DNA from 2 places in the Thalassospira sp. MCCC 1A02898 genome. Region 2 is predicted to be linked to the other one. Evidence: predicted binding sites of a transcription regulator. Region 2 holds the regulator's gene; the other holds the start of a gene.
What was found. Region 2 encodes LexA, which represses DNA repair genes until DNA is damaged. Its sites were predicted from a motif close to ATGTTCTANTTTGGTTC; they were not measured.
Positions count from the first base shown of each region.

Region 1: the regulator LexA is predicted to act here: its motif matches at 10,968-10,984, upstream of AUQ41_RS16550 (Y-family DNA polymerase).

Region 1 covers NZ_LPXK01000012.1:450,147-466,392, reverse strand. The annotation lists gene cadR (Cd(II)/Pb(II)-responsive transcriptional regulator) at 1-290, opposite strand, end outside; gene AUQ41_RS16600 (cation transporter) at 386-1,282, shown strand; gene lspA (signal peptidase II) at 1,286-1,798, shown strand; gene AUQ41_RS16590 (ISL3-like element ISPpu12 family transposase) at 1,820-3,109, shown strand; gene AUQ41_RS16585 (thermonuclease family protein) at 3,196-3,660, shown strand; gene AUQ41_RS16580 (ProQ/FINO family protein) at 3,846-4,346, shown strand; gene AUQ41_RS16575 (division plane positioning ATPase MipZ) at 4,399-5,028, shown strand; gene AUQ41_RS16570 (hypothetical protein) at 5,028-5,300, shown strand; gene AUQ41_RS16565 (DNA cytosine methyltransferase) at 5,516-6,682, shown strand; gene AUQ41_RS16560 (McrB family protein) at 6,682-8,223, shown strand; gene AUQ41_RS16555 (hypothetical protein) at 8,216-9,475, shown strand; gene AUQ41_RS16550 (Y-family DNA polymerase) at 9,737-10,906, opposite strand; gene AUQ41_RS16545 (heavy metal translocating P-type ATPase) at 11,236-13,602, opposite strand; gene AUQ41_RS16540 (APC family permease) at 13,645-14,982, opposite strand; gene AUQ41_RS16535 (cytochrome c) at 14,990-15,439, opposite strand; gene AUQ41_RS16530 (YHS domain-containing protein) at 15,550-15,885, opposite strand.
Region 2 covers NZ_LPXK01000013.1:41,691-57,936, reverse strand. The annotation lists gene AUQ41_RS16895 (peptidyl-prolyl cis-trans isomerase) at 1-1,173, shown strand, start outside; gene trpE (anthranilate synthase component I) at 1,268-2,767, shown strand; gene AUQ41_RS16885 (divergent polysaccharide deacetylase family protein) at 2,837-4,060, opposite strand; gene AUQ41_RS16880 (aminodeoxychorismate/anthranilate synthase component II) at 4,331-4,903, shown strand; gene trpD (anthranilate phosphoribosyltransferase) at 4,936-5,970, shown strand; gene trpC (indole-3-glycerol phosphate synthase TrpC) at 5,967-6,764, shown strand; gene moaC (cyclic pyranopterin monophosphate synthase MoaC) at 6,784-7,263, shown strand; gene lexA (transcriptional repressor LexA) at 7,426-8,133, shown strand; gene AUQ41_RS16855 (ComEC/Rec2 family competence protein) at 8,210-10,210, opposite strand; gene gltX (glutamate--tRNA ligase) at 10,490-11,896, shown strand; gene AUQ41_RS16845 (citrate synthase) at 12,007-13,314, shown strand; gene AUQ41_RS16840 (VOC family protein) at 13,415-13,855, opposite strand; gene lpxB (lipid-A-disaccharide synthase) at 13,931-15,097, opposite strand; gene AUQ41_RS16830 (LpxI family protein) at 15,087-15,950, opposite strand; gene lpxA (acyl-ACP--UDP-N-acetylglucosamine O-acyltransferase) at 15,931-16,246, opposite strand, start outside.

The DNA.
Region 1 (16,246 bases), on a different contig from region 2:
GCGGTTATCTGCGACCGCACATGAGAGATGTGATCATCGAGCAAGGCGTTGACGGCGGTACAAGGCTGATGAGGGTCGTCCTGATAGCTCTGTAGTTCGTGAATCTCAGCCAGTGACAGGCCCAGGATTCTGCAGCGACGGATGAAGGCCAGCCCCTCACCATGCTTCTCGGTATAGACACGGTAACCGTTGTCCTGCCGATCAGGCGGCGGCAACAAGCCCTGCTGTTCATAGAAGCGGATCGTCTGTGTTTCGACCCCTACCAACTGCGCCAACTGACCAATGCGCATCAGCCTCCTCCCCAACGGATTCTTTACTCTATTGACCTTATAGTAGCTTTATAGTTTTAAATGGTACCACAACATTGTTCAAGTGGAGTCGTATCATGAGCAAATCCTGTGGTGGCGCCTGTGGCGGTGATGCAACGTCCGCAGCGGATACCGATATACAGGCCTCCTCCGAGGCGCCAGGGAGATGGGTCAGTGTTTATGCCGTGCCGAAGATGGACTGTCCATCAGAAGAACGAATGATTCGCCTAGCCCTGAACGGCTTTGAGGAGATTCGGGCGCTGTCCTTCGACTTGTCGAACCGCCGGCTGAAGGTCGTGCATGACGGCGAGGTCGAGCCCGTCACCTCGAAACTGAAGACCTTGGGGCTAGGCGCCTCGCTTCAGGAAACCGTCGCTGCAAATCCGGAGACCATCAAGGCCGCCGAGTTTTCGGCAGCTTCTGCTAAGCAAGAATCCGGGACCCTGCGCTGGTTGCTCGGCATCAATGCACTTCTGTTCGTGGTGGAAATGACTGCCGGTCTGATCGCCCAGTCCACCGGCCTGATTGGAGAATCCCTGGACAATTTTGCCGATGCGGCGGTGTACGGGCTTGCCCTTTATGCGGTTGGACATAGCGTGAAAATGCAGGTACGTGCCGCGCATCTTGCTGGTGTACTGCAACTGATCTTGGCTGTGGGCGTGCTCGTAGAGGTGGTGAGACGCTTTGTATTCGGTAGTGAGCCTGAATCGCTGGTGATGATGGCTATCGCATTCGTCGCATTGATTGCCAATACCAGTTGTCTGCTGCTCATATCCAAACATCGGGAAGGCGGGGCGCACATGAAGGCAAGCTGGATATTCTCGGCCAACGACGTGGTGATCAACCTGGGGGTCATCACCGCCGGCGCCCTGGTCGCGTGGACCGGTTCCAATTATCCGGATCTGATTATCGGCACCATCGCGGGGGGCATTGTACTTAACGGTGCCAGACGCATTTTGGCGTTGAAGGGTTAAATAATGCTCATTATTGGCAAAAAGCTCTCGCCGTATGCCCTATTGTCCATATCGGGCCTGCTGGCAGCGTCTGATCAGGCTGTAAAGTGGCTGGTGCAGCAATCAATGGCCTATGGCGAGTATGTTTCGGTGACCCCGTTCTTTAACTGGGTGCACCTATGGAACACCGGTGCCGCATTCAGTCTTTTTGCGAATGGTGGAGGCTGGCAGCGCTACTTTTTTATCGGAATCGCGGTAGTGGTCTCGATTTTTCTGATCAAGCTGATCCTTGAAAATCGTCATAAAGGAGAAGCCATCGCTTACAGTCTTATCCTCGGTGGCGCCATGGGCAACCTGATTGACCGGGTCTTTCGCGGCTATGTTGTGGATTCCTTTGATTTCTATTGGCGAGACTGGCATTGGCCGGCCTTCAACCTGGCTGATATTGCAATTGTCCTCGGTGCCTTACTTTTCGTTTCCAGCAGCTTGTTGGGTAAAAAAGCAAACACCAATGCCGAGCCGGATGGATCTGACTGACACCTACGCCTATACAACACCATGACCGAACTTCCCGACAACATCCTTCACCTGCCGCAATACCAAGTACTGGGCTGCAAATCAACCGACGACGAAATGCACTTCCAGGTGGACGTGCCCGATCCCATCGCCTGCGAGGAATGCGGCGTGCAGGGTGAGTTCGTACGGTTCGGCAAGCGTGACGTTCCCTATCGTGATCTGCCCATCCACGGCAAGCGGGTCACTCTCTGGGTGGTCCGCCGCCGATACACCTGCCGGGCCTGCAAGACAACATTCAGGCCCCAGCTACCGGAGATGGTGGACGGATTCCGTATGACACTGCGGCTGCATGAGTACGTGGAGAAGGAATCCTTCAACCACCCCTACACCTTTGTGGCGGCACAGACCGGCCTGGACGAGAAGACGGTGCGCGACATCTTCAACGCCCGCGCCGAGTTCCTGGGGCGCTGGCACCGCTTCGAGATGCCCCGCATCCTGGGCATTGACGAGCTATACCTGAACAAGCGCTACCGCTGCATTCTGACCAACATTGAGGAGCGAACCCTGCTCGACCTGCTGGCCACCCGCCGCCAGGACGTGGTGACCAACTACCTGATGAAGTTGAAAGACCGGCAGAAGGTCGAGATCGTCAGCATGGACATGTGGAACCCCTACCGGGCAGCGGTCAAGGCTGTGCTGCCCCAGGCCCGTATCGTGGTCGATAAGTTCCATGTGGTGCGCATGGCCAACGATGCCCTAGAGAGAGTGCGCAAGGGCCTCAGAAAGGAGCTGAAACCGTCCCAGAGCCGGACTCTCAAGGGAGACCGGAAAATCCTGCTGAAACGCGCTCACGAAGTCTCAGACCGGGAGCGCCTCATCATGGAGACTTGGACAGGCGCGTTCCCGCAACTGCTGGCCGCCTACGAGCACAAGGAGCGCTTCTACGGCATCTGGGACGCCACCACACGGCTCCAGGCAGAAGCCGCCCTGGACGAGTGGATAGCCACCATCCCGAAGGGCCAAAAGGAAGTCTGGAGCGATCTGGTCAGGGCAGTGGGAAACTGGCGCGAAGAGACCATGACCTACTTCGAGACGGACATGCCCGTCACCAACGCTTACACGGAGTCCATCAACCGACTGGCCAAGGACAAGAACCGTGAAGGGCGCGGTTACTCCTTCGAGGTGATGCGGGCACGAATGCTCTACACCACGAAGCACAAGAAGAAGGCACCGACTGCGAAGGTCTCTCCTTTCTACAAGAAAACCATCGGTTACGGACTGCCGGACTTCGCAGAGGAACTCAACTACGGAGTCGATCTATCAACCATCTGAGGGTGGTATCAGATTGATGGGGTGAAGGTGCCCCATCAACCATTAAATCCGTATACCATAAACACCAAATTACAACTAAAATAGCATTGAAAAAGTACCTATTTGGTCTTTTTCTGGTTTCGGTTTGTGGTGGCGTCCGCGCCGATGCCAGCGATTTCAATTGCTATCAATGGCCGCTGCGCGAAAGCAAAGGCAGCCTCGCCTATGATGGTGATACGATCTTCATCCAAATGCCAGGCTTACCAGATCCGATATCAAGAATGTCTGTCCGGGTAGCTGGCCTTGATGCTCCGGAGATCCGGGGCGCATGTGATGCGGAGAAATCGGCAGCAGCAGCTGCGCGTGATCGGGTTCGGGCTTTACTGGATCAAGCTGTCCAGACAAATACCCCGGTTCAATTCTGCAACCCTGAATGGGGTCGTTATGGTGGCCGTGTAGTCGCTTGGGTCGCTGTTGGCAATATCTGGCTTCATGAGCTCCTTATCCGGGAAGGGCATGCACGTCCCTATGATGGCGGTGAGCGCGGAGGATGGTGCAGTTCGCTTGAATGAACGGCACTATATTTCACTGTCGAAACTATCAAAAAAAACACTTATTTAGTATTGAATTAGTTCTTGCATTGATCTGATAATTCAGTATATTAATGGTACTGAATAAATACTATTTAAATAATTAAGTGATACCATATAAATGTTGGTTTAATGCTGTTTCAATGCGGGTTCGAATGGAGGTCAAAGTGACCAAGCACAAGAAATCCCAGGGTTCAATCTGGTCTGCTGATCGAAAGATCATTGCGAGGGCTTTTGAGCTAAGGGCCGCACAAGAGCTGCAATCCTTGTTGCGCGAGGAGATTGCAATTCTGCCAGCAAATCTATCAGACCAGATCAAGCCGTTTCAGCTTGGTGTGCGCGCTATCCTTGGCGATCTGATGAAAGCAGGAACGACACCTGATGAGCTGAAGCATGCTCTGCAGAGATATACCGGCGCGACTGGATACCAGATGGCTTTGGGGCTTGATGACAGTCATCGATATCGACTGGACGGATCTGTCGATGATCCCGTGTCGGAAAATAATCGTGAGCACGCCCGGAAGATCGCGTTGGGTCGCTTCAAAAAGATGCGGCGCAAGAATGCAAACCCTCAGCTAGATGGCCGATTAAGTTCGCCAGTATCAAAACCAGAACCAGTCAAACCGGCTCGCACAGTTCTCACCATCAATCGTCGATCCGGTACCTAAAAAACACATATACAATACTGATTATGTATTGATTTAATGCGGGAGTAATGCTGTGATTGTCTTGTTTGGAAGCCGCAAGGGCGGATGTGGAAAATCGACGACAGCGGTAAATGTTTGTGCCGCACTCGCAAAGCAGGGAAATGATGTTGTGTTGGTTGACGCCGACCCACTAAGCACTGCTGCAAAATGGGTGATGGACCGGGACGAAAATCCCGATCTTCCCAAAGTCCACTGCGTTCAGAAATACGACAATATCCGCGACACTCTGATCGATCTGAACAATCGATACGAGTATGTGATTGTTGATGCCCCTGGCAAAGATAGTCGGGAGCTTCGCACGGGTATGACAGCAGCTCATAAGCTGATCGTACCTTTCAAGCCCTCGAATGCGGATCTGGATACGTTGGGCGAACTGCAGAAAATCATTGTCGAGGCACGTGATTTCAATCCGGGGCTTGAGGTCCATGGTCTTATGACGATGGTGCCGACCAATCCAGTCATTCGCGAGCGCGAAGAGGCTCGCGAATATTTGGCAGACTTTCCTGAGATCAAGTTGCTTTCCGAGGTCATCTGTGAGCGCAAGGTTTATCGGGATGCTCTTCCGGAGGGACGTAGTGTCGTCGAGATGGACAATCCCAAAGCGGCTTCCGAGATACATGCTCTCATACAAAGGATGTTCTGATGGTAAAACGTCGCGAGCCGAAAAATACTGAAATCCCAAATGTTGATCCCGCGAAGATTGAAGACTTTGCAAGCCGGGTGGATGAAGTGGCCAAGCCCGGGCGAATGGGGAGGCCGCCAAAAGCGCCAGGCAAGAAACGGGATTATAAGGCGATCAGCCTTCCATTCAATCAGGCGGAATGGGAGGTTCTTGAAAGGGCGGCTGAAATATCAGGTCGATCCAAGAACAACTTTATTCGTTGGGCTATCGCGGAAGTAGCAAAAAGCTTATAGCTTGGAAAAATATAACTCCAGCCTCTACGAATTCTTAGTTGGTTATTTTGCTGGTGCACCTAGAAGCTTGATAACAAGTGTCTAGGCTAGGATTTCCCGCATCTTAACGAAATGTCTACTGAATTCATTCACTACAATCATATGTTCACATATTGTTCTCGGCGACTCACTGTGGTAGTGATGGCAGAGTTAGGGGAAAAACTAGGGAGACGAGCATGCAAGTTCGATCATCACCGACGGTGATAGATTTGTTTTGTGGCGCAGGTGGTCTCAGTGAAGGACTGCGTCAGGCTGGCATTAGGCCTGTAGCTGGTGTTGATTTCGATAAGCACGCAGTAGCGACCTATCGCTTGAATCATCCTAGTGTGCCGGTGATTGAAGGGGATGTCGAAAAGGTAACCGGCGAACAACTTATGGAATTAGCAGGTGTTCGAGAAATTGATCTGATAGCAGGGGGGCCTAGCTGCCAAGGCTTTAGTACTCATGGCAAACGGATGCAGGACGACCCGCGAAATTTTCTCTTTAAGCATTTTGTCCGGCTTGTTGACGAGGTGCAGCCTAAGATGTTCCTAATGGAGAACGTCCGAGGGATGCTCTCCTACGAGAAGGGAGCTTTCCGGCGACAGATTGAAGAGGCTTTTGAGGAGATTGGATATCGTACAGATTTTGCACAAGTGTTAGCTGCCGACTATGGGGTTCCGCAGATGCGACATCGGATACTCTTTATTGGTACGCGAGTCGATGATATCAAGCTTTCATTCCCTGCGCGTAGCCATAGTTCGGGAGGAGAACCCAAACTGAAGCCGTACGTTACAGTCGAAGAGGCAATCGGCGATCTTCCGCTGATGGGGAACGATTACAATCGAGAAGAGCGCCCCTATATTTGCCGTCCGCAAAATCCCTACCAAGTTTATTGCAGAACTGACGCGCCAGACAATGTAACGCTGCACGTTGGAAGACCGCTTTCAGCACAGGCCCAGTCTCTAGCTAACCATATTGGTCAGGGCGAAGGGCTTAGGGCGGCGCCAGTGGATGTGCTGCCTGCGCGCTTCAAAAAAATGCGGACTATATCGAGCGGTGCGCTACGTAGAGACTGCACGACTCTTTATCATCGTCTGAGTCCGACTAAACCATCTTACACCATTACATGTAACTACAGGAATGTTGCATCTGGCCCCTTCTTACACCCATGGGAGGATCGAGCTATTTCTCACCGAGAAGCTGCGAGGTTTATGAGCTTTCCTGATCGCTATCAGTTCGTGGGCGCTAGCTTTCCCCGGCAGATTGGCAATGCCGTCCCGCCTCTTCTGGCCAAGGCAATTGGAGCGGAAATTGTAAAAATGCTTTCTCAAGTGAGCAACGAACATAGTCGTGCTGCCTGATGACAAAGAAAATCAGAGCTGACAGGGTTGCATCTGCCCTAAACAATATGGCGAATTGGCGTGGCAAAGCAAAAAGTCAAGGGGCTACTCACCTATTCCCAATGCTTGCATTGATTGAACGTGGGGCCGGCAACTTGCCCGGTACTGCCACGCTAATGAACGAGACACCGCACGAGTTTGATTTTTGGAACAAGTATTTTCGTTTGGTGGATGAAAATGAAGCCAAACCTTACTTCAATCCAGTCACCTTGCGTCGAGCTGAAGCGGGGTTTCCTCATAGCAATTCAGCGACAATAAGGAAGAATACTTTTGCTGGAAAGTGGAATGCCGCTTCTAGGCGCATAACCGATAATGGTGAAGAATGGATTCTTGCTGACGACTACGCAGATATCTTTCGTGACAAGGTTTTGACAAAGGGACCGAATGTAGCACGAGCACCGATCCTTGATATTGCCGCTCTCTTCTTCCGTGATAGAGAATTTCCGGATGATGCTGACGCTCGTGATTTGGAAGCAGCATTCAGGTCGGAGTTCCCGCAGAGGGATGAGGATTACGAGAAACTGTTCGTATTTCATCCAGAGGACCCTGATAAAATCTTCGTCGAAGCTTCAGAGGATCAAGACTATTATGCAGCGATCCAACAGGTTCTGGTCAATGATGTAAAGTCCTCATCTGCAATTCCTGTGGTTGCTCCAGATTCCTTGGCAATGGATCTGGATGACCCAATCTTACTTCAAGTGCAGAAGCTATTGGGGCTTGGGACTTCTGGGATTATCTTAACAGGTGTACCTGGAACTGGAAAATCTTACTACGCGAAGCGAATTGGGAAGCATCTTGTTGTTGACTCGGAGCGCGACATGTTTCGGGTGCAATTTCATCCGTCTTATGGCTATGAAGATTTTGTTGAGGGGTATCGCCCTGACGAGATAGCTCAGTCAGGCTTTAAGGTGGTTGACAAAATATTCCTCATTGCTTGTCTGCGTGCGAAAGAACTTGCGCCAGCAAAACGGCTCGTGGTGATGATCGTTGATGAGATCAATCGCGGCGATCCAGCCAGAATTTTTGGTGAACTGCTTACCTATATTGAGCGCAACTATAGAGGTGAGAAGTTCACATTACCCTTCTCTGGTAAGCAGTTCTCGGTTCCAGAAAATCTTGTGATCATTGGGACCATGAATCCATATGACAGGAGTGTCGCTCAAGTTGATGCTGCTTTTGTCCGCCGTTTCGATCACATTGAAATAACTCCATCTAGAGAGGTTGTTGAGAGCCTCCTAGAAGAAGGAGGCGGCTTTACTCAAGATCAAGTCTTCGAGATTGGCCAATGGTTTGACGTAATACAGCGGATAGTTCCTTTCGGTATTGGGCATTCATTTTTCTCCGACATCAAGAATGTGGATCACTTGAAACTCGTCTGGGAGTATCGACTCCGACCCGCTGCAGTTCATGCCATAGAGTTGAACGACGGTGCAATGGATGACCTCGCCGCAAGCTTCCATGCTCTTGTTCGTCGCCTTGAGGGCGTGGCGGATCATGCCTAATATCATCGAATGTAGGGAGTTTGAGGAACTATCCGTCCGTGTTAGCTCTCTGCTGCAAGATGGGGAACTCCAGTTAGATGAGAGGATTACGACAAAGGGTTACTTGACGGCTACAATGCGTGGCGGTCAGGTTGTGCTGAGAGCAACGCGCTTTGTAGGAACTATTCCACTGACCCCCGGCATCGCTGTTAGAATAGTCCCTAGAGCAACAATCTCGAATCTTTCATACATGCTGGTTCATTCAGGTGTAATTCCATCAGCAATCTCTGGGTTTGTGCGAGGCTATATGCCCCGCTTTGTGACAACAAATAACGCTGAGCTTATTTACGCTCGATCGTTGATCGCAGGTGTTAGGCTAATCGCCCGCAAAGGTTATATGAAGGAGTACTTGGCTCCAAGATTCAAAACACCCTGGAGGGGGCGACTTATTGCATCTGACACGGTTCGCAAACATGCTTCAAAGGGTATTAGGTACAGGCATGAGTTCGAGCAAAGTGTTTTGACTCCTTCTACAGTCCAGAACATCGCTCTTAAGGTTGCGTTGAAACAAGTCATTGATTGGTTTGTTGAGAATGATCATCGGAACCCGATGCTACGCGAAGCGCGAGATCTGTATCACGGCATGTGGCATATTTCCGATTGGGAGGCTAGTCGGAGCGATTTAGTTAGGCAGCTCTCAAAGAAGATCCAGTCACTGTCTTCTCGCTTTTCACACTACAGGGACCCTCTCTGGTCGGCATACCTAATCCTTCAAAGTGCGCTACCGGAGTTAAGCTTTGATGGGTTTGTTAGATTAGAATCATTGATCATAGATGTCTCGCAAGTTTTCGAAGCGTTCCTGCGTAGGGAGTTGGCGGTGCGCCTTGCTCCACATGGGTATCGCGTTAGGGACGGCAACAACTCGTCTAGCCCATTTTTCATAGATGGAGGCGGTTATTCCGTTCACCCTGATATGATTATTTGTCAAGATGACAACATAGTTGCTGTTCTTGATGCGAAATACAAACCGGAACCCAAGGAGACAGATCGCTATGAAGTGCTGTCTTTTATGGATGCTATGCCAGTGACGCTAGGTGGGTTTGTTTGTCCTGCTGATGGTATTGATACATCACGGTACCTTGGTACTACAGCGTCAGGTAAAGAGATGGTTTTGTTGAGATATGACTTAGCTGCTTCAGATCAGGATGCTGAAGCTGATCGTTTCGCAAACAATGTTTTGCGAATGATAAATGGAAACCACGAATACTCTTGAGATGATACCCTTCGATGGCGGCCACCAAAGATAACCATAAAATATTGTTCTAGGGATATCTAGTATCGGTGTCGATCTATCTAATGCAGTGGCTGTATACGATTATTGCGTTAGAGATTTCAGCTGTCTTGTCGATTCACAGAGAGACGTACTTACATTCATTGATTTTGCAATTGAAATTTGCAAAATGGTGCCAACATTTGTGAAAATCAACGTTGATTGACACAGGTTAGCGGGGCTCTTGGTTGAACACTTGTGTCCTTACCAAACTATTGGAATGTCTTGCCATCTCGTCGTATAGCACGGCGACCGATTGGTGGATGTCATGAACCAGTCCGGGACCTTTGACCTGGACACTCTGCCAACCGTCACAGCGTCCTTACCAAATCTCCCTTCAAGCTGATCAATTGCTTTCATCAGTGGGTTGTCCAGTTGGCAGTGTCCTGTAAAAAGATCTCTGGGCGCATCTTCCGGCCGACACAAATCCAGCATCAATATGCCGGCTTTTTTCACGGCAAGATCGTTGCGCCAAATCCGATTGATGTTCTGGCCAACCAGGTTGCTCGCGATCCTTGTGTCATTCGTTGCAGGCGTCATTGTCAGCTCGCAACCCCGCGAGAACTGCTGTCGATCCATCTTGAATCTGTTGCTCAAAATAAAGAGCTGACACCGACACGCGACAAGGTTAAGCCGGCGCAACTTTGAGCATGCCCTGCCAGCGAACGTAATCAGCGCTTCTTTTAACATTTCCCTGTCGTCAATCTCTTTTCCGAAGGATCTCGACACGCACACGGTTTCACGCTGTGGTGGGCTGTCATCGAGGTTAATGCATCGAATGCCGCGAAGTTCGCGCACGGTTTTCAGGCCGCCGACCGTCATCATTTTCCGGGCGGTTGTATCAGGCATATCGCGAAGTTGACGGGCTGTAGTAACGCCAATGGAGGCAAGCTTGAGGGCGAACTTTCGCCCAACACCCCAAATGTCACCTGCCTCAGTTCGCTCCAGGGCGAGGTCTATCCATTTCTGATCATCGAGGACAACCACGCCTTTTGCCTTGGGGGATTTCTTTGCCAGGCGGTTCGCGAGCTTCGCAAGTGTTTTTGTGGTCGAGATGCCAATCCCGACAGGTATCCCGGTTTCGCGCAGGATCTTCGCCTTCAGATCCCGTGCCCATAGATCATGATCGATGGGCGTATTGTCCAGGTCGATGAAAATTTCGTCTATTGAATAGATTGCGCTGTCCGGTACCTCGTTTGCTATGAGCGTCATCACCCGTCGGCTGATATCCCCATAAAGTGCATAGTTGCTGGATTTGACGATCACGTTATGCCGACGTACCAGGTCGCGGATCTGGAACAGAGGTTGCCCCATCTTGATCCCCAACGCCTTTGCTTCAGGGCTTCGTGCAATCGTGCATCCGTCATTATTTATATTACATTTAATATAGTTTGTTATTATTCAGAGCTTTGATTTAAAAGAGTAAATACAAATATATTATTATTTTTGTTCACACAAAAACTGTTCAGTCAAATTATATAGGTGGTTAGAAGATAAGTGCATCAACACTAATTCGATGAAAATAGATTTCTGGCTACCAAGTGTAAAAAGTCGACAGATGAATTTTGGGAACGGATCAGAAGAGATTTAAAGTTCTGAGTGCTGGTTGGTATGTCATTTAAAATGGGCGAGGGGTGAACTGTCCTGTATTAAAGTCAGCCTTGTCTGGTTCACCCCTCGCCCAATCAGTCAATATTGGGATGCTAGTAACTTGCTCGACGTAACCTCAGTGCATTCGCAATGACTGATACCGAGGATAAGCTCATGGCTGCAGCGGCAAACATTGGTGAGATGAGAATGCCAAAGAACGGATAGAGCAGACCCGCAGCAACAGGCACACCGGCTGCGTTATAGACCATCGCAAAGAAGAGGTTTTGCCGGATATTGCGCATCGTTGCTTCCGAGAGTTCTCGGGCTCTAACAATCCCGCTCAAGTCACCTTTGACGAGGGTGAAACCAGCACTTTCAATTGCAACATCAGCGCCCGTACCCATCGCAATTCCGACATCAGCCTGAGCAAGAGCAGGGGCGTCGTTGACGCCGTCACCTGCCATGGCTACCTGATGGCCTTCAGCCTTGAGTTCCATAATTAAATTGGCTTTGTCTTCTGGGGAGACATCGGCCCGAATCTCGTCAATGGAAAGTTTATTGCCAACGGATTTTGCTGTTCGTTGGTTGTCACCGGTTGCCATGACGATTCTGAAGCCTTGCTTCTTGAGCGCCTTTAAAGCCTCCAATGTCGTGTCCTTGATCGGATCGGCTACGGAAATGAGCCCGGCAATTCTTCCATCAATAACGACATGCATTACCGTCTCCCCCATATCTCGCCGATCATTTGCTGTTTTATCAACAGTAGAATGATCGATATTGAGAGTCTGAAGGAGTTTACTATTACCTAGGGCAACCGACTTGCCATCCACCTTTCCGGTGACGCCCTGACCGGTTACAGCTTCAAAGTCCTCTGCCTTATCAAGGGACAAGCCGCGCTCCTGAGCAGCACTAACAATGGCGTCAGCCAATGGATGTTCGGATCCTTTTTCGAGCGCCGCAGCGGCAGAAAGAACTTCCTCCTCCTGATAGTCTGATTGAGCGATTACACCTGCAAGTTTTGGTTTACCCTCTGTCAAAGTCCCGGTTTTATCGACGATGAGCACATCGACCTTCGCAAATCGCTCCAGGGCCTCTGCATTTTTAATGAGCACACCAATTTGCGCACCACGACCGGTAGCGGTCATGATTGACATTGGTGTTGCCAAACCAAGAGCGCAAGGACACGCAATGATCAGAACAGCGACTGCTGCGACAAGCCCGTATGACAGTGACGGATCTGGTCCCCAGATGGCCCAAGCGACGAAGGCGATCAAAGCAACCAGGATAACAGCAGGCACAAACTTGCCTGCAACCGTGTCTGCAACCTTTTGGATTGGCGCTTTGCTTCGCTGAGCATGGGAGACCATATCAACGATTTGGCTCAAGACAGTATCTTTGCCAACCCGTTTGGCTTGGATGATCAGGCTGCCATTCCCGTTGATTGTTGCTCCGGTGACATCATCATCTGGATTCTTCTCAATTGGAACGGGTTCACCCGAAATCATGGATTCATCAACTGACGACCGTCCTTCAACGACAACGCCATCGACAGGTATCTTGTCACCTGGACGAACCCTCAAGCTCATTCCGACGGTCACATCTTCAAGAGGAACTTCTCGTTCAGAACCATCATCTTCAATAATGCGGGCTGTTTTTGCAGCAAGACCCAATAACGCCTTGATTGCCGAACCGGTTCGTTCCCGTGCCCCCAATTCCAACAGTTGGCCAAGAAGCACAAGGACAACGATGACAGCTGCAGCTTCGAAATACACACCGACATGTCCCTGTGCATCTCTGAATCCATCAGGAAAAATGTCAGGAGAAATCACTGCGACGACGCTAAATATATAAGCTGCGCTAACACCCATCCCGATCAATGTGAACATGTTGAGAGAACGGTTCACCACAGAATGCCATCCACGAACCATGAATGGGAAGCCGGACCACAGGACAACAGGCGTTCCGAGAACCAACTCAACCCAAAGAGTAACGCGTTCTCCAATCATTTCCCGGATGAAACCCAAACCAACAAAGGGCCCCATCGTTAGAACAATCAGCGGCACCGTAAGAGCTGCGCCTAACCAGAATCTCTTTTTGAAATCCTGAATCTCGGGGTTTGGTTCGTCATTTTCTGTTGGTGTATCCATCGGTTCCAGTGCCATTCCGCAGATCGGACAGGAACCAGGTTCGGATCGTATGATCTCTGGATGCATCGGGCAGGTGTAGCGACCCGAAGTCGATGACGAAGCGCTGTTTGCAGCAGATGCCTCTTCCTCAGTGGACAATACGCTCTCAGGAGAGCTATCGAACTTGCCCTTACATTTCTGCGAACAGAAATAATATGTCTCACTGCCGTACCGAGAGCGTGGTGTATCGGCATCCACTGTGACCGACATACCGCAAACAGGATCCGTCGCGTGTCCTGATTGATCAGACATTTTGTGATTATGCTGGTGCTTCTTATGATGATGATCAGACATGGTCTGCTTCCTGCTGTTATGCTGCAATGTCACTGCGGATAATCAATGTTCTGAGTGATCGTGACTGTGCGCCTTGGCCGATTGGTTTATCCAGTTTGACAGGAACCAACGTTCAAAAATGAACACAGCAACGATCATCAAAGTTGCAATGAGAACTATGGATGGGTCGCTTTGCAATTTCATGCCGGCAAAAACGATCAATACGATGATGTCAAAGACAATCGCTGTAATCATAACAAAGCCGCGTGCTCCTATTTCTTGTCGTAGGTACTTAAAGCATCCCCAGTGGATGAGCACATCCATGACCAGATAGAAAAACACGCCAAGTGAAGCGATCCGGCTTAAATCAAAAAAGATTGTCAACAGCGCTGCCACGACAACCGTGTAAACAAGTGTGTGGTCTTTGATTGAACCCGACATTCCAAAATGACTATGCGGGATCATCTCCATATCGGTCAGCATCGCGAGCATTCTTGACACCGCAAACACGCTTGCTAGCAAACCGGACGCCGTCGCAACGACTGCGAGCAGCACAGTCAGATAAAATCCGATGGGCCCCAATGCTGGCTGTGCAGCTTGGGCGAGGGCATAGTCTTTGGCTTTTATCAGTTCGTCCAAGTCAAGGCTTGAACCAACAGCAAGCGCCACGAGAATATATACGACAACGCAAATCAGGATTGAGAACGTAATCGCACGACCCACATTCTTATGAGGGCTCACGATTTCAGCACCACTGTTTGTGATCGTTGTGAACCCTTTGAAGGCCAGAATTGAAAGAGCAATTGATGCGACAAAACCGGCCAATGGAAAGCTCGCGCCGTCGGGTGATGACGGCTCGAACGAGTATCCACCAGCCCACAGCGCTGCAATTGCAAACAATGCAATGCCGCCGATCTTCAACGCGGCCATGACCATTGAAAACAGGCCAACCGATTTGTTGCCAGCTCTGTTAACAGCATATGCAAAAATTATCAGGCAAACACCCAATACCGGTATAAGAACTTCAAGCTCTGTCAGGTCAAACGCCCGCAAAACATAGGTTCCAAATGTTCTTGCGACCAAACTCTCGTTGATGACCATCGAAAAGGCCATCAGCAATGCTGCGCCGCCTGCTATGGCTCCCGGCCCGTATGCTTTTTGGAGGATCATTCCGATCCCGCCTGCAGACGGGAAAGCATTGGACATCTTGATGTAGGTATATGCGCTAAAAGCAGTGACAAGTGCGCCAAACAGGAACGACAACGGGAACCACTTTCCTGCAAGTTCGGCAATTTGTCCGGTCAAAGCAAAAATTCCTGCTCCGATCATAACACCGGTGCCCATGGATATGGCGCCAAGGAGCGAGATACTGTTTTTCTTGTATTCTGCCTGATGATCCATTCCTGCCTCACATTTGGTGTTTTTGGTACGCGATGCCGTTTGCTTCTTGCAGCTCGCGTATATAACGAATGATCCGTGCTACCTGTTCCGAACTGACCTGAGGCTGGGCTGGCATATCGCCAAAGGGCCAGTGATGTTGTTTTGCCCCGTTTTGAACAGCTAGATAGAATGCGCGATCTGAATGATGTCCCGGATTGTAGATTCTGTGCATCAGCGGCGGGCCTTGCTCTGTGCCTGTTGCATTGCCTCCGTGACAAGCAACACAGTTCATATCGAAAAGCTGCTTTCCTACCATGGCTTCCTTGCTGAAACTGGGGAGCGCAATTCCGCTATCGGTCAGTTCAAGATCTTTGATGTCATCTTTCCCGGGCAGAAACGAATTCAGGGTCATGGCGATGATCCCTACTGCGAAAAAACCGATAACCAAATACTTTGGCCAATTGATTTGTTTTTTCATTTTCTTCGGGCCTTTGTTTTATGCGTATGTATCAAATATTCGAAGACACGTGAGACCAAGTGAACTAGTCAACCCTGGTCCTGTTGCTGCCGCCTATTGATTTCGCTGAACTAGCTTGGCGATACGTGAGTTTGTCGGCTAATTGCGCTGCCATCGACATAGGTATCTGGCGACACTTCAAATTTCGAACGACAGGTGTCTGAACAGAAGTAGAATACTTCACCGCCATAAATGGCTGTTTTGGCGATGCGCGGATCGACAGTTTTATGACAAACCGGGTCAACGGCGGACTGAGGGTGCTCCCATCGGATTGCCTCAGCCTGACCGTCCGCTTGTTTCTTATTGTGGGTGTGCTTTTTGTGCCCAAACATGTGAGCACCGCAACCAAAGCGCATCATCAATATGATGAAGGCTCCCCAAAGCAACCAACTGAGAATATTTTCCATTTCTCTTCGCCATCCCATAAATACCTTTAGGTATGACTGTTCCGTCTGAAAGCAGCATGGTGCAGAACACCAAGGCTCAATCTGTACGCATGCCATCGGCAGGTGCAGAACCCAGAACAGTTATTCGCTATTTGTTCGGGAGGATCAGGATATGGGAGGCTGGAAAATCCATGACCGAGATACCGGCTGAAGGGACACTTCTTCTATCCCGTTCTGTACATGGGAAAACTCGGAAACCGGTAGGATAATCTCGGTAAGGACCGCTGATGTGGAGTGACAAGAAACCTGAGGGCAGCACGAAGCCAGGTCATGCTGGTGTTCAACGTCAAAACCATTGAGTTCTGCAGAATGCGCAGGAAAA
Region 2 (16,246 bases):
GACCTGATTTCGACCGTCACCGTAACCGACGAAGAAATCGCCGACGCCTATGCACAACGCGAACCGGAATTCCAGACCCCGGAAAAACGCACCGTCGAACAAATCCTGTTTTCGCCGAACGAAGAACAGACCGCCCGTGAAGCCTATAAGCGGCTGACCGAAGGTGCAGACTTCATGACGGTTGCCAAAGAAGACGCGAACATGGACGAAGCCATGGTCAAACTTGGCCAGTTCACGGCGAACGACATCCTGCCCGATCTCCGCGATGCGACCTTCTCGCTTGACGAAGGCGGCATCTCCGAGCCGGTTGAAACCGCCCTTGGCTGGCACATCATCCGTGTTCCGTCGATCACCCCGGGCAGCACCCAAAGCCTTGATGAAGTCCGCGACATCATTGTTGACGGCCTCAAACAGTTCAAAGCCGAAGACGCCATCTATGATCTGGCGGCCACCTTTGACGAAGAACTCGGTGCCGGCACCCCGATCGAAGACGCCGCACGCGATGTTGGCGCAAAGACCTACAAGCTTGACGGTGTTGTCCGTGGCGAAGGCCTTGCAGGTCAGAACGTTGACGGCGCAGACGAAATCAACGCCAAAATCTTCGAGCTCGAAAACGGCGAGGAAAGCTTCCTTGAAGAAACCGCTTCGGGCACGCGTTATGTCGTTCGTGTTGAAAACGTAACCCCGTCGGCCCTGCGTCCGTTTGACGAAGTCCGCGACGAAGTTGTTGCCGCATGGACCGCCGAAGAACGCCAACGCCTGATGATGGAAAAGGCCGAAGAACTGGCTGGCAACATCAATACGTCCGGTGCTGATCTCGCAACCCTCGCCTCCGAAGATGGCGCAGACGTTCGTGAAACCGGCCTGACCCGCCGTACCGGCCGTGGTCTTGCAGATGACGTCAACCCGGCGGTTGCCGCTGCCCTCTTCACCCTTGAAGACGGCAAGGCCAAAGCCGTCCAGACCGGCGAAGACGTCATGATCGTCAAGCTTGATGAAATTCAGGCCGCCGACATCAACACCGCCGATGCCGCACCGGTAAATGACGAGCTCAAGGAAGCCCTTAACGAAGACATCCTTGCGCAGTATCTCAACTACCTGAACGAGGAAATCTCGGTCAGCGTCAATAACAGCGTGATCAACGAGCTTTATCAGCCGACCGCTGCAAACTGATACGCATCCAGGGGCGACCGGAAAATCCGGTCGCCCTTTTTCTATCTCACAGACGCCATCGCCAAACCGACCAAGCCCAACCATCGGACAGATCATGGAAATCAAACCGGATTTCACCAGTTTCAAGCAAAACTACGACAATGGCATTTCACAGGTTCTCTGGACCTCGTTGACCGCCGATCTTGATACGCCGGTCTCGGCCTTTCTCAAGATCGCCGAAGGCATGCCAAACACCTATTTGCTTGAATCTGTTGAAGGCGGATCGGTCCGCGGACGTTATTCCTTCCTCGGTCTCAAACCCGACCTGATCTGGCGCTGCTTTGGCAACAAGGCCGAACTCAATCGCCGTGTGATGGCCGATGCCGATGCCTTTGTCGCCGAGCCTGACGCCCCGCTTGACAGCCTCAAGAAACTGATCGCCGAAAGCCATATCGAACTGCCTGACAATCTGCCCCCCATGAGTGCCGGTCTGGTCGGCTATATGGGCTATGACACTGTGCGTCTGATGGAAAAGCTGCCTGACAGCAACAAGGACGAGCTTGATGTGCCTGATGGCATTTTCATCCGCCCGACCGTCACGGCAAGTTTTGATACCATCGAAGACACGGTGACCGTCGTAACCCCGGTGCGCCCGGAAAGCGGCATTTCGGCTGATGCGGCCTATGATCTGGCCTGCGCGCGGCTCAATGACGTGGTCCAGCAGTTCCAGCGCAACCTGTTTATCGACCGCCGCTCCAAATCCGTGCCCGATACCCTGCCCGAACCAAAGGTCAGCGTCACCGAGGCCGGATTCCATGACATGGTCGAAAAGGCCAAGGATTATATCCGCGCGGGCGACATCTTTCAGGTGGTCCTGTCGCAGCGCTACACGCTGCCCTATCAGCTCCCGCCCTTTGCCTTTTACCGGGCATTGCGTCGTATCAATCCGTCACCCTTCATGTTCTATCTCGATATCGGCGGATTTCAGGTCGTCGGGGCCAGCCCGGAAATCCTGGTGCGGCTGCGTGATGGCGAAGTCACCATTCGCCCGATTGCCGGAACCCGTCGCCGCGGTAAAACGCCCGACGACGACAAAGTCATGGCGCAAGACCTGCTCGACGATCCTAAGGAACGCTCAGAACATCTGATGCTGCTCGATCTTGGCCGCAATGATGTCGGGCGTGTTTCAAAACCGGGCACCGTGCGCGTCACCGACCGCGAACAGATCGAATACTATTCCCACGTCATGCATATCGTCTCAAACGTCGTCGGCCAGATCGACGAAACCAAATACGACGCCATGGACGCACTCAAGGCCGGCTTCCCCGCCGGAACCGTATCAGGTGCCCCAAAAGTTCGTGCCATGGAAATCATTGATGAACTGGAATCGGTGCGTCGTGGCATCTATGCCGGCTGTATCGGCTATATCTCGGCCGACGGTTCGATGGATACCTGCATTGCGCTCCGCACCGCCGTCATCAAGGACGAGAAAATCCACATTCAGGCCGGTGCCGGTGTCGTCGTCGACAGCAAACCGGAACTTGAACACAAGGAATGCCAGAACAAAGCCGACGCCCTGATGGCAGCCGCCCGCGAAGCCCATCGCTTCGCCTGATCCGGTATCGCACAAACAAAAAGGGCTGCAGTCATCCTGCAGCCCTTTTTTCATGTCCGTCAGCGAAACCTAGCCGGTCACACTTTGCATCGACCGGCGCAGCACATCTGTAATCGGCACAAGCACAAAGCCCTTGGCCTGAATTTCGGGGATCCATTTGTGAAGCGCCCCGATCGTCAGATCGCGCGGATGGCCGATCGCAATCGCAAAGCCCTGTTTGCGGGCGACATTTTCGGTACGGGCCAACATATCGGCGATCTTGGCCGCATCATCGGCATCATCAATAAAGATATCACGCGTAATTGCCGGGACGCCAAAGCTGCTGGCCGTGGAATAACCGACCGAGTCTGCGCTAGTCCGGCTATCAAGGAACATCAGGCCGCGTGACTTCATGACTTCCATGACAACAAGCATACGTTCGGGATCGGCGGTAAACTTGCTGCCCATGTGATTGTTCACACCGACATAGCCATCAAAGCGATCCAGCATCCAGGACATCTCGTTCAGGATGGTCTGGCGGTCATAGCTTGCCAGCAACGCATGCGGCCCCGGATCAACCGATGCAGATGACGGCTCCATCGGCATATGCAACATCACTTCATGACCGGCCTTGCGCGCTGCATTGACCTGCGCCTGCAAATCACGGGCATAGGGCAGATAGGAAATCGTGATCGGCCCCGGCAGATCGACCGTCTTGGCGGTGCGCGGCTGATCAAGGCCGGCATCATCAATCACAATCGCAATCACCGGCTTGTCGCCAGTATCCTGTGTCAGCGCGGCATATTTCTGCCACGGCTGATTTGTCGGGCCAACGGTTGCAACCGGAACATCATTGCCACTATCACCCGGAAGGATCTCCCCGCCCTGGTCCGGTTTGCGTGCGGCCGGTGCCGGCACAAAGTCCGTCAGTCCCTGCCCGCCTTGTCCGGTGGATCGGGTGGTTTCACTGTTTTCACCGACCAGATATCCGGTGCGTCCACGCTCGGAAACATTGGCATTTTCCGAAAGCTTGTAATCCTTGCGAAGCTTCGGGGTCGGTTCCGGCTCGGCCAGGGCATAATTCGGCGCGCTTTGATCCGCTGCGCGGCCAAATTCATCCGACGCACGATCAAGTTCAAGCATGCTGCCAACGGCAATAATGGCCGACAGCGTACCCGCAACAAAGGCCCCGCCCAGCATCAGGCGACCAATGCCACCCGATTTCTTTTTCGGGGCGGTCTTTTTACGAGTGGATTTCTTGGGTGCCGCCTTCTTACGTTTGGCGGTCGGTGCCCGGGTTGCCCGGCGTGCCACGCTGTGGTCTCCAGTATTCGTTTGCTGGGATGCTCGTAGCGGCCAAACACACGGTTCGGCCCCTTCCCATATGGTGATTATATACCGATCAAGTCGGTTTGTGTTTTCACGTTTTTAAAACGCCTCTGGTTAGCACCCGGTTAAAGAACATTAACGACTGAGCACCAACGTGCATTTAGATCGCGAAAAACCCTTGCTCTGCTTCTGCTTGACGTAGCGACAATGGCGTTTATTCTCTGGCAACTTTAATGTGCACAGGCCTTTCCTCCGATGTATCTCCTCATCGACAATTACGACAGTTTCACATTCAATCTGTGGCACTATCTGCGCGAACTCGGCCCCGAGGTCGAAGTGCGGCGCAATGATGAGATTACTGTGGATGCGGCCATGGCGCTCAATCCTGAAGGCATTGTGATTTCACCCGGTCCTTGCGATCCGGAACGCGCCGGTATCTGCCTTGATCTGATCAAGGCCGCCGCGGGCAAGGTCAAGCTGCTTGGCGTCTGTCTTGGTCATCAATCGATCGGTCAGGCCTTTGGCGGCAAGGTGATCCGTGCGCCCGAATGCATGCATGGCAAAACCGATGCGATGAAGCATTCCGGCACCAGCGTTTTTAAAGGCCTTCCCAGCCCGTTTGAGGCCACCCGCTATCACTCGCTGGTGATTGAACGCGAAACTTTGCCCGACAGCCTTGAAATAACGGCCGAAAGCGGAGATGGTCTTATTATGGGCGTGCGTCACAAAACCCATCAAATTCATGGTGTCCAGTTCCACCCCGAAAGCATCGCTTCGGAACATGGCCACGCCCTGCTTAAGAATTTTATCGACTATACCGGTGCGTAATGCGCACCGGACCGCAAACCAAGGAAGACCCGATGTCGACTGATCATGATCTGAAGCCAATTCTGGCCAAAGTCGCGGATGGCGAAAAACTGACCGAAAGCGCGGCCGAGGCGGCCTTTAATGTGCTGATGTCCGGTCAGGCGACACCATCTCAGATGGGGGCTTTCCTGATGGGCTTGCGCATTCGTGGCGAAACCGTTGATGAAATCACCGGTGCCGCCCGTGTCATGCGTGAAAAGGCAACCGGCATCATTGCCCCGGAAAATGCGGTCGATACCTGCGGCACCGGCGGTGATGGCAGCGGCACCTATAACATCTCGACCGGGGCTGCGATTGTTGCGGCCGCCGCGGGTGCCACCGTTGCCAAGCACGGCAACCGTGCGGCTTCGTCCAAATCCGGGTCTGCCGATGTTTTGATGGCGCTTGGTGTTAATCTTGATGCCGATATGAAGCTTCTGGAAAAGGCGCTTCGCGACATCAATCTCTGCTTCATGATGGCAACGCGCCATCATTCGGCGATGCGTCACGTCATGCCGACCCGCGTTGAAATGGGCACGCGCACGATTTTCAACCTGCTCGGTCCTCTGGCCAACCCGGCCAAGACCAAACGTCAGGTTCTGGGTGTCTTTGCCAAACAGTGGGTCGAACCGATTGCCAATGTATTGAACCGTCTGGGATCGGTGCATGCATGGGTTGTTCATGGCCACAGCGGCCTTGATGAAATCTCGACCACCGGCCCGACCTATGTTGCCGAGGTCAAGAACGGCAAGGTCACCACGTTTGAAATCACCCCGGGCGATTTCGGGCTTGAAACCGTAACGCTTGACGACCTCAAGGGTGGTGATGCCGATGTCAATGCCAAGGCGATTACCGACCTTCTGGCCGCCAAGAAAAGCCCGTACCGCGACATCGTCCTGATGAATGCCGGCGCGGCTCTTGTGGTCACCGGCATTGCCAGCGATCTGGCCGACGGCATCAAAAAGGCCGCGGACGCCATTGATAGCGGCAAGGCTGCCGAGACCCTGAAAGGGCTTGTGAAGATCACCAACGAAGGAACCCCGGCGTGAGCGACGTACTAGCCAAAATCTGCAACGACAAACGCGAACATGTCGCGGCCTGCAAGGCGCGCAAGACGCTTGCCACCCTCGAGGCCGAGGCAAAGGCGCAATCAGCCCCGCGTGGTTTTATCAAGGCCCTTGAAACCAGTGTTGCCGATGGCCGTTATGGCCTGATTGCCGAAATCAAGAAGGCATCCCCGTCCAAGGGGCTGATCCGCCCGGACTTCAATCCGCCGGAACTCGCCAAGGCCTATAAGGCTGGCGGGGCAAGCTGCCTGTCGGTTCTGACCGACATCCCCTATTTCCAGGGCGATGACAGCTATCTGGTGGCGGCCCGTGCGGCGGTCGATCTTCCGGCCCTTCGCAAGGACTTCATGGTTGATCCCTATCAGATCACCGAGGCACGTGCGCTTGGTGCGGATTGCATCCTTCTGATCATGGCAGCCCTTGAAGATAGCTTGGCGGCTGAGCTTGAAGATGCCGCACACAGCCTTGGCATGGATGTTTTGATCGAGGTACATAACGCCCCGGAACTCGAACGTGCGCTCAAGCTCAAGTCACGTTTGGTCGGGATCAATAACCGCAACCTCAAGACCATGGAAATCTCGCTCACCACGACCGAGGAACTGGCAAGCATGGTCGGCGATGATCGGTTGCTGGTGGCTGAAAGCGGCCTGTTTACCCCGGACGACCTTGCCCGCATGGCAAAGGTCGGCGCTGAGTGTTTCCTGATCGGCGAAAGCCTGATGCGCCAGGACGACGTCGCAACCGCCACCCGCAACCTGCTCGGCCTTGCGGCCTGATCAATACTGGACAGAACCAATGGCAGACAAGCTTTCCCATATTGATGCCGGTGGCAACGCGGTGATGGTCGATATTTCGGCCAAGGCAGAAACTGCACGCACCGCCATTGCCAAGGCACGGGTTCTGATGTCTTCCGAAACGGCCAAGCTGATTGCGGCGCGCGGCCATAAAAAGGGCGATGTTCTTGGCATCGCCCAGCTTGCCGGGATCATGGGCGCCAAAAAGACCCCCGATCTGATCCCGCTTTGTCACCCCCTGCCCCTGACCTCTGTCACTGTCGATCTCGAACTGGTCGAGGGTGTCGATGCGGTCGATATCACTGCCACCTGCAAGACAACCGGCAAGACCGGTGTCGAGATGGAAGCCCTGACTGCTGCCTCGGTCGCGGCACTCACGGTTTTTGACATGTGCAAGGCGGTTGATAAAAGTATGAGGATTACCGATTTGCGGGTCACCCGAAAAGAAGGTGGCAAATCGGGCACCTTCATCGCGGACTAGCTTCCTGTCCCCACAAACCGCCGACTATTCATATTTTTTGAAGGATCACGGCGATTGTTCGGTTTTTCCGTCAAATCGCACAGAGCTGCTTGACCCGCGAAAAGAACTAAAGTAGAACATCTGTGTATCCTTTTTGTTCTTTTTACAGGTTCGGGAAATAACATGCTGACGCGCAAGCAATATGAGTTGCTGGTCTATATAGACAATTACCTTCGCGATCACGGGATTTCGCCCTCTTTCGATGAAATGAAAGAGGCCCTGAACCTTAAATCCAAATCCGGCATTCACCGCCTGATCACAGGCCTTGAGGAACGCGGCTTTATCCGCCGCCTTGCGCACCGTGCACGCGCGCTTGAGGTCGTCAGACTTCCGGAAAACAGCGATGATGACGCCCCGGAAACGCCAAACAATGTGACCTCGCTTGCCAGTGTGCGAAAGGCCGCGCATCGGCCAACCACGGTGCCAACCGCCTTCTCGGAGGCCGGAGAATCCGTTGGTTTGCCGCTCTATGGCCGGATTGCTGCCGGTACACCGATCGAGGCCCTTCGCGATCAAACGACCATGGTACAGGTCCCGGCCGCCCTGCTTGGTGCCGGTGATCACTATGCCCTTGAAGTATCGGGGGATTCGATGATTGATGCTGGTATTCTTGATGGCGACACCGTCCTGATCCAGCGCTGCGAACAGGCCCATGACGGTACCATCGTGGTGGCACTCGTAGATGACAGCGAAGCCACGCTTAAGCGCCTGAAACGTGGCCGTGGTGAAGTTCTGCTGGAACCGGCCAACGCACGCTATGAAACCCGCGCCCTGTCGCCAGATCGTGTGCGCATTCAGGGCCGTTTGGTCGGGCTGCTGCGTCAGTACTGATTGCTTGCGCGAAGTTATAAACAGAAACGCCCGGTGCACACACCCGGGCGTTTTTGTTTTGTGTGAGATCAGGTTGTTAGCGCCCTGCTCTGCCGCCGATGATGATCCAGGGCCAATTGCCGGTTTCCGCGCGGACGGTGTTGATTTCTGGCTTTTCGCCAGCCTCAGACGGCAGTTTGATCGCAACACCGCCCTGCCACCACAGAACGTCATCATCAATGACAGTGCGCGCGCCAGAGGCCTGGCAGGTGGTTGGTAGATCTGTTTTCAAACTAACAATGATATCAGCGTTGCGGCAGGCATAAAACGGATTGGCAATCCGGCTTGCGACAATGATCCGCGATGGAAGAGTGTTAGCGCTAACACCAAGGGAGCACGGGTCGTTCTGGCAGGCCTGTACGCGGCTTTGTTCGTGTTCGGGGCGGATGCCAAAGCGGCTCATCCAGATGCCTTTCTGAAAGTCATTCAGCCGCGATGAGGTATGCAGGATACCGGCATCGGGATCGTAAACAGCCCAGCTTTCGCGGTCGCCCGATATCAGGATTTCGGGTTCTTTGTGCAGTGCCTGAAAGATGATGGCGGCAACAATCAGCGGAAGGACCGGCACGATCATCACCTTGTCGCGCCAGATAACGATCCAGGCCAATGCAAACAGGCCCAAGGCAACCGCCAGCATATCAAGGCCCGAGACATACCAAAGCCCCCAGTCCTGTGCAGCGACCAGTTCGGCTGTTTCCAACAACACCGTCAAACCGGGCTTCATCGCGGCCAGTGAGAGCCCCGATAACCCAATCGGGATCAACGCCAGCGTCACGACGATCCAGGGCATCACCCAGAATGCCATGACCGGAATGGCGACCAGATTGGCGAGTACGCCCAGCATTGAAATACGGCCAAAATGATAGCCGATGATGGGGGCTGTCACCGCCGTCACGATCAGACTGGTCAGCAGCAACCCGGCAAGATAAAGGCCAGCACGTTCATACCAGGACAGCATCCCCTGCCGATCCAGCCAGCGCCGCCCCGGCCCGTCATAAAACGCAACCAGCGCGCCAACGGCGGCAAAGGAGAGCTGGAAACTGGCCCCAAGTGCGGCATCAGGCCGAAGGATCAATACAATGATCGCGGCAACACCCACAAGGCGCAATGATATCGCACGGCGATCGAGCAGCAAGGCCAGCCAGACCACAAGCAACATGACAAAGGCGCGCTGGGTCGGAATGGTCGCCCCGGATAATCCTAGATAAACCAAGCCTGCCAGCATCGCCGCCATCGCCGCCCATTTCTTGATCGGATAGCGCAAGGCAATTGATGGAATGGCGGCCAACCCGAAGCGGATCAGGAAAAACAACGTCCCGCACAGCAACCCCATATGAAGGCCCGAAATCGCCAGCAAGTGCGCAAGGCCGGATTTGCGAAGATCATCGGCAATATCGGGGGTGACTTCACCGCGTTCGCCAATGATCAGGGCCTTGGCAATGCCGGTTTCGGGGCCGGTCATTTTGTCGCTTATTGTTGCGGACACATACTGACGCGCTGCTTCAATAACATTCCACACATCATTGTTTTTGATATATTTATCGTTTTGAAGAATTTCGAACTGACGGCCAAACACAAAACCGGACGCGCCAATATTGCTGAAATAAAGATTGCGCGCGAAATCCGGATCACCGGGCACAGCGGGCGGGCGCAACGGAAAAAGGCGCGCCTTTGCCCGCACCTGATCGCCAATTGCAAGATCGCTGTCGCCCAGAAAACTGAGCCTGACATTCCAGTCCAAGCGGTCAGCGGAAATCCCGGTAATTTCGGATGGCTGAACTGTTGCACGAATTCGCCCGTTACGCGGCTCCAACCCGATGATGGTACCGGTGACTTCGGTCGCATAAAGCGTTTTTGTCGGGATATTATCCGGGCCAAGTTCGGTATGGATGGCACTTGTCAAAGCCCCGAACGCCAGACTGGCAAGCAATTGAAACGCGAAGGCCAGGGTGGCAAGTCGCCGCGACATCCAGAAACCGCAGCACAGCAGAATCACCGCCAGAGCAATTTGACCAAGCCCGATACGCGCAGGGAGCAAGAAATACCCGGCACAGCCCAACCCAAAGAAGATAACCGAGGACAGAAACCATTTATTTCTTTGGCTTGTTACAACAAAATTAATTTGCGAGAAAACACCCACAAACAATTGTTTTAATTTAACTTTACCTGTCGCCGTACGACGAATGTCCAATAGCCCGCCTGCCGCATAGTTTCTATCTAACATCCGCTGTGGTGCAACAGCGTGTCATTTGTGCTATAGCCTGCACGCCAAAAGTCCTCAGGACAAGCGACAACATCCAAATAACGGATAGATTGAATGACGGTTGTTACCCGTTTTGCCCCGTCTCCGACCGGGTTTCTGCATATCGGCGGAGCACGCACCGCACTTTATAACTGGCTTTATGCCAAACATACCGGTGGCAAGTTCTTGCTCCGGATCGAGGATACCGATCGTGAACGTTCAACGCCCGAGGCCGTAGACGCCATTTTTGACGGCTTGAACTGGCTTGGCCTGACCGCAGACGAAGAGCCGACTTTCCAGTTTGCCCGTCGCGACCGCCATGCAGAAGTCGCCCAACAGCTTCTTGATGCCGGGAAAGCGTATTATTGCTATTGCTCCCCCGAGGAGCTGACGGCCATGCGCGAGAAAGCCCGCGCAGAAGGCCGTCCGATGAAATATGACGGCACCTGGCGTGATCGCGATCCGTCCGAGGCACCGGAAGGTGTCAAACCTGTTGTCCGCGTCAAGGCACCGCAGGAAGGCGATGCCGTGATCAATGATCAAGTGCAGGGCGAAGTTCGCGTCGGAAACGAGCAGCTTGACGATTATGTCATCCTGCGCGGCGACGGAACGCCCACCTACATGCTTTCGGTCGTGGTTGATGACCATGACATGGGTGTTACCAACGTCATTCGTGGTGACGACCACCTGACCAACGCATTCCGTCAGAAAGTCATTTATGATGCCATGGGCTGGGATGTCCCGACCTTTGCGCATATCCCGCTGATCCATGGTCCGGATGGCGCCAAGCTGTCAAAACGCCATGGTGCGCTGGGTGTTGATGCCTATCGCGATGAAATGGGCTTCTTGCCCGAGGCATTGAACAACTATCTTCTGCGTCTTGGCTGGGGCCATGGTGATGATGAGGTCATTTCGACCGAACAGGCGATTGAGTGGTTTGACATCACCGATGTCGGCAAAGGGGCTGCGCGCTTTGATTTTGCAAAGCTGACCAACCTCAATGGCATCTACCTGCGTCAGGCCGATGACAAACGCCTTGCAGACGAGATTTCGCCGCTGATTGCCAAGCAAATTGGCGTCGATGCGCTTGATGCATCGCAAAAAGAAATCTTGATCAACGGCATGGCAGGCCTTAAAGAAAGGGCCAAGACTCTTATCGAGCTCGCCGACTCTTCGGCTTTCTACGTTACCGATGGCATTACGTCCGTTAACGAGAAAGCCCAGTCCCTGATTGATGGTGCACCTGAAGGTCTGTTCAAGGAACTGGCCAACAGTCTTGAAGCGCTTGATAGCTGGACCGAAGAGGACGTTGACGCAAGTGTTCGCGCCATTGCCGATAAGTTTGAGTTAAAGCTTGGCAAAGTTGCGCAGCCCTTGCGGGCGGTGCTTACAGGCTCCAACTCTTCACCAGGCATTTTCGAAGTAATGATTGTGCTTGGCAAAACCCAAACGCTGAAACGCATTCGCCATTTTGATGCATAACAACAGCGAATTAAGAAAAACTAATAACCCGTTTGCGCTTTGTGCGCCGCAGCATTATGCTGCACACAACTTGAAACCGTGTTCGTTCAAACAGGGAAGGAAAAATAGTCATGGCATCTAATCCCAAGACTTCCCACACCGTGACAATGACCGACAATGCCACTGGCAAGTCGTTCGATATGCCGGTGATTGAGGGCAGTGTAGGCCCGTCTGTGATTGACATCCGCAAGCTGTATGCTGAAACCGGATATTTCACCTATGATCCGGGCTTCACTTCGACCGGCTCTTGCCAGTCGGAACTGACCTATATTGATGGCGACGTTGGTATTCTGCGTCACCGCGGTTATGCAATTGATGAACTTGCAGAAAATGCCGACTTCCTCGAAGTCTGCCATCTGCTGCTTTATGGTGAGCTGCCGAATGCCACCGACAAAGCCAAGTTCGAGAATGATATTACCATGCACACCATGGTCCACGAACAGATGCGCAATTTCTATAACGGTTTCCGCCGTGATGCGCATCCGATGGCGATCATGTGTGGCGTTGTTGGCGCATTGTCCGCGTTCTATCATGACAGCACCGACATCAACGATCCGAAGCAGCGGATGATTTCGGCCTATCGCCTGATTGCGAAAATGCCGACCATTGCGGCGATGGCGTATAAATATTCCATCGGTCAGCCGTTCCGTTATCCGAACAACAAGCTCGGTTATGCAGAAAACTTCCTGCAGATGATGTTTGGCAACCCGTGTGAAGACTATGAAGTCAATCCGGTTCTGGCCAAGGCAATGGATCGCATCCTGATCCTGCATGCCGACCACGAACAGAATGCGTCGACCTCGACCGTTCGTCTGGCCGGTTCTTCGGGTGCCAACCCGTTTGCATGTATTGCTGCTGGTATCGCATCCCTTTGGGGTCCGGCACATGGCGGCGCAAACGAAGCCGTTCTGGTCATGCTCAACGAAATCGGCGATGTGAAAAACATCCCGGAATACGTTGCAAAAGCAAAAGACAAGAACGACCCGTTCCGCCTGATGGGCTTTGGTCACCGCGTTTACAAAAACTACGATCCGCGCGCCAAAGTCATGCAGGAAACCTGCCACGAAGTTCTCAAAGAACTCAACATCAGCGACCCGCTGCTTGACGTTGCCCAGGAACTGGAACGTATCGCACGTGAAGACGAGTACTTCATCGAGAAGAAACTCTATCCGAACGTCGACTTCTATTCGGGCATCATCTTCAAGGCGATGGGCATCCCGGTCAGCATGTTCACCGTGCTGTTCGCTGTTGCACGTACCGTTGGCTGGATTTCCCAGTGGAAAGAGATGATCGAAGATCCGTCTCAGAAAATCGGTCGTCCGCGTCAGCTGTTTACCGGTGTTGCAGAACGTCCGTTCGTTCCGGTCGACAAGCGCTAAGCCGCGTCGACATCTACAGATCAAAGAAAAGGCCCGGAATTGTCCGGGCCTTTTTGTATTTGTGAGACAGCTTTAACCTGCCCCACGATATTTTCCGGGCTTACCAGCTGCCGGTGTTTTCCATGCTGGCCCACGGTTCAGCCGGAGCGAGGCTTTCGCCTTTTTGTAGGAACTCGATTGAAATGCCGTCCGGGGAACGAACAAACGCCATGCGGCCATCACGCGGCGGACGGTTGATGATAACACCCGCATCCATCAGTTTCTGGCAAAGCGCATAGATGTCGTCGACTTCATAGGCCAAGTGACCGAAGTTGCGACCGCCCGAATAGCTTTCCGGGTCCCAGTTATAGGTCAGTTCAAGTTCCGGGGCCTTGACGGATTTGGCACTTTCTACATCCGCCGGCGGTGCAAGATAGATCAGGGTGAAACGGCCCTGCTCGCTCTCGATCCGGCGAGTCTCTTTCATGCCAAGAAGGTCGCAATAGAATTTCATCGACTCATCGACATTCTCGACACGTACCATCGTATGCAGGTAGCGCATAACACTGTCTCCGTTTTCAATTAATCAATGCGAAGAAACTAATTGCAATGCGGACTTGATGCCACCCGTAACAGACTATTTTTTGGCGATGATTTTCAAAATCTGCTCGGCAGCCTTTTCGCTGGGCGGTTTGTCACCAAATCCCAGCAAGGTGCAGGCTTTATCAAAGCCGTCGATCTGTGCTGCCCGTTCAGGGCTATCAGCCATCAGGGTATCAAGAACCGGAATGATCTTTTTGGCCTTGCATTTGTCCTGCAGGAACTCGGGGATCAGTTTTTTGCCAAGGACCAAATTAACAATGGTGACGGTATCGATCTTGATCAGGCGTTTGGCAATCCAGCCGGTCACTGCATTGACCTGATAGGCAATGACATGCGGCACACCGGCAATTGCGAGCTCCAGCGAGACGGTACCAGAGGCCGCCAGCGCACAGTCGGCCGCCGAAAACGCGTCATGGCGTTCCTGATCGGTTGCGACAATAATTGGATCGAGTGGCCAGGATTTCATTTCTTCGGTGATGGTATCCACCACCTTGCTGACCGTTGGCACGACGATGCGGGCATCGGGGTATTTCGTGGCAACATCATCAATGACCTTGCGAAATACCGGAAGGAGGCGTTTGACTTCGGAATTACGGCTTCCGGGCAGAACGGCCAGAAGCTTCTGGTCCGGCGTCAGACCATGTTGAGTGCGGAACCGCTCACCATCCCCGTCATGGCGTTCTTCGACCGCTGAGTGGCCGATAAAGGTGGTTGGCAGGCCTTCTTTCTCGAAAGAGGGCGGTTCAAACGGCAAAAGAGCCAGAAGATGATCGAGGAAACCGGCGATTTTCTTTGCCCGGCCTGCGCGCCATGCCCAGACCGAGGGGGCGACATAGTGCACCAACGGGATGCCCTTGCCTTTCAGCTTCTTGCCGACCCGAAAGCTGAAATCCGGGGCATCGATGGTAATCACGACATCGGGTTTCTCAGATTTGGCGAAGTCCGCGGTTTGGGAAATGCGTTTGAGCAGATGTGGAATATGCGGCACGACCTCTGTCAGGCCCATGACCGACATTTCATTCATCGGAAACAGGCTTTTGAGGCCTTCACGCTCCATGCGCGGACCGCCAACACCGATAAAGCGGATATGATCCTGTTTGGCCTTAAGGGCCGCCATCAGGCGTCCACCCAGTTGATCCCCGGATGCCTCGCCAGCCACAAGCATGATTTTCGGGCCAAGCGGCGCGGTTTCATCCGCCATTTTGGCGTTCCTCGTCTGGCAGGGCCAGACCGACGACAAACAGGCCCAGCGCATCAGCGCGCGCAATCACAGCAGCGCGATCAATGATCATGGTCCCACCGGCAAGCAATGCGATGCCACGCAGGCCAGCCTTATGGGCCTCTTCGATGGTTTTCATGCCGATGGCCGGCAGATCAAGGCGTTTGTCCTGTTGCGGCTTGGCGGACTTTACCAGCACCCCGCCAACACCATCACGGCAGTATTTGGCCGAGCGACGGATCATTTCATCGGTGCCTTCAATCGCCTCAAGAGCCAATACCAGCCCCTGTTGCACGACACATCCCTGCCCGACATCGGCTTGCCCCAGTGTTCGGGCGACTGACAGGCCATGGCGAGCATCGGTCATCGCCTGTTCATCGGGATTGACAGCTCCAAGAACGCCTTCCTCGACCGCGAGATCGCCAAGAATTTCATGGGCGCCCAAAAGTCGGAAGCCTTCGCGTTCGAGTTCCTTGCCAACAAGGCGGAGCAATCCGTCATCACCAAGTGCCTTTGTACCGACTTTCATCAGGAGTTTGGCTGCCCGCCAATCCGGGCGGATCGAAGAAAAGCTTGGGCGTGCGACCTTACCTGCCAGAACCACGTCCTGGCAGTTTTCCTTGCGCATGGCATCAAGGATTTTCGATGCTGCACCAAGGCGGGCCGTTACATTCGGGTATTGATCAAGGTCGGTATCATCGGCATAGCCATCAAGCTTGACGATGCAGACATCGCGGCCCATTGAAACAGCCGCAGACGCCAGACGGGCGGGAAGCGCCCCGCCCCCGGCGATAATTCCCAATTTCGGCTGCGGATTATCCTGCGGAGCTGTCATATTTTGGCGTGCATACGGAACGCATGCTTTCCGCTTTGAGGAAATTGATGATTTCCATCACCGGCCCGACGCCCTCAAAATCCTTGGCGACTTCTTCGACACGTTCGGCCAGGGTGCCTTCCTGTGCAAACAGAAGACGATAGGCCTTGCGCAGCGAATGGATGGTTTCACGGTCAAAACCGCGGCGTTTCAGGCCAATGATATTCAGGCCTGAAAGATACGCACGGTTGCCGATGACAGAACCATACGGAATGACGTCGCTTTCAACCCCGGTCATGCCGCCGATCATGGCGTGT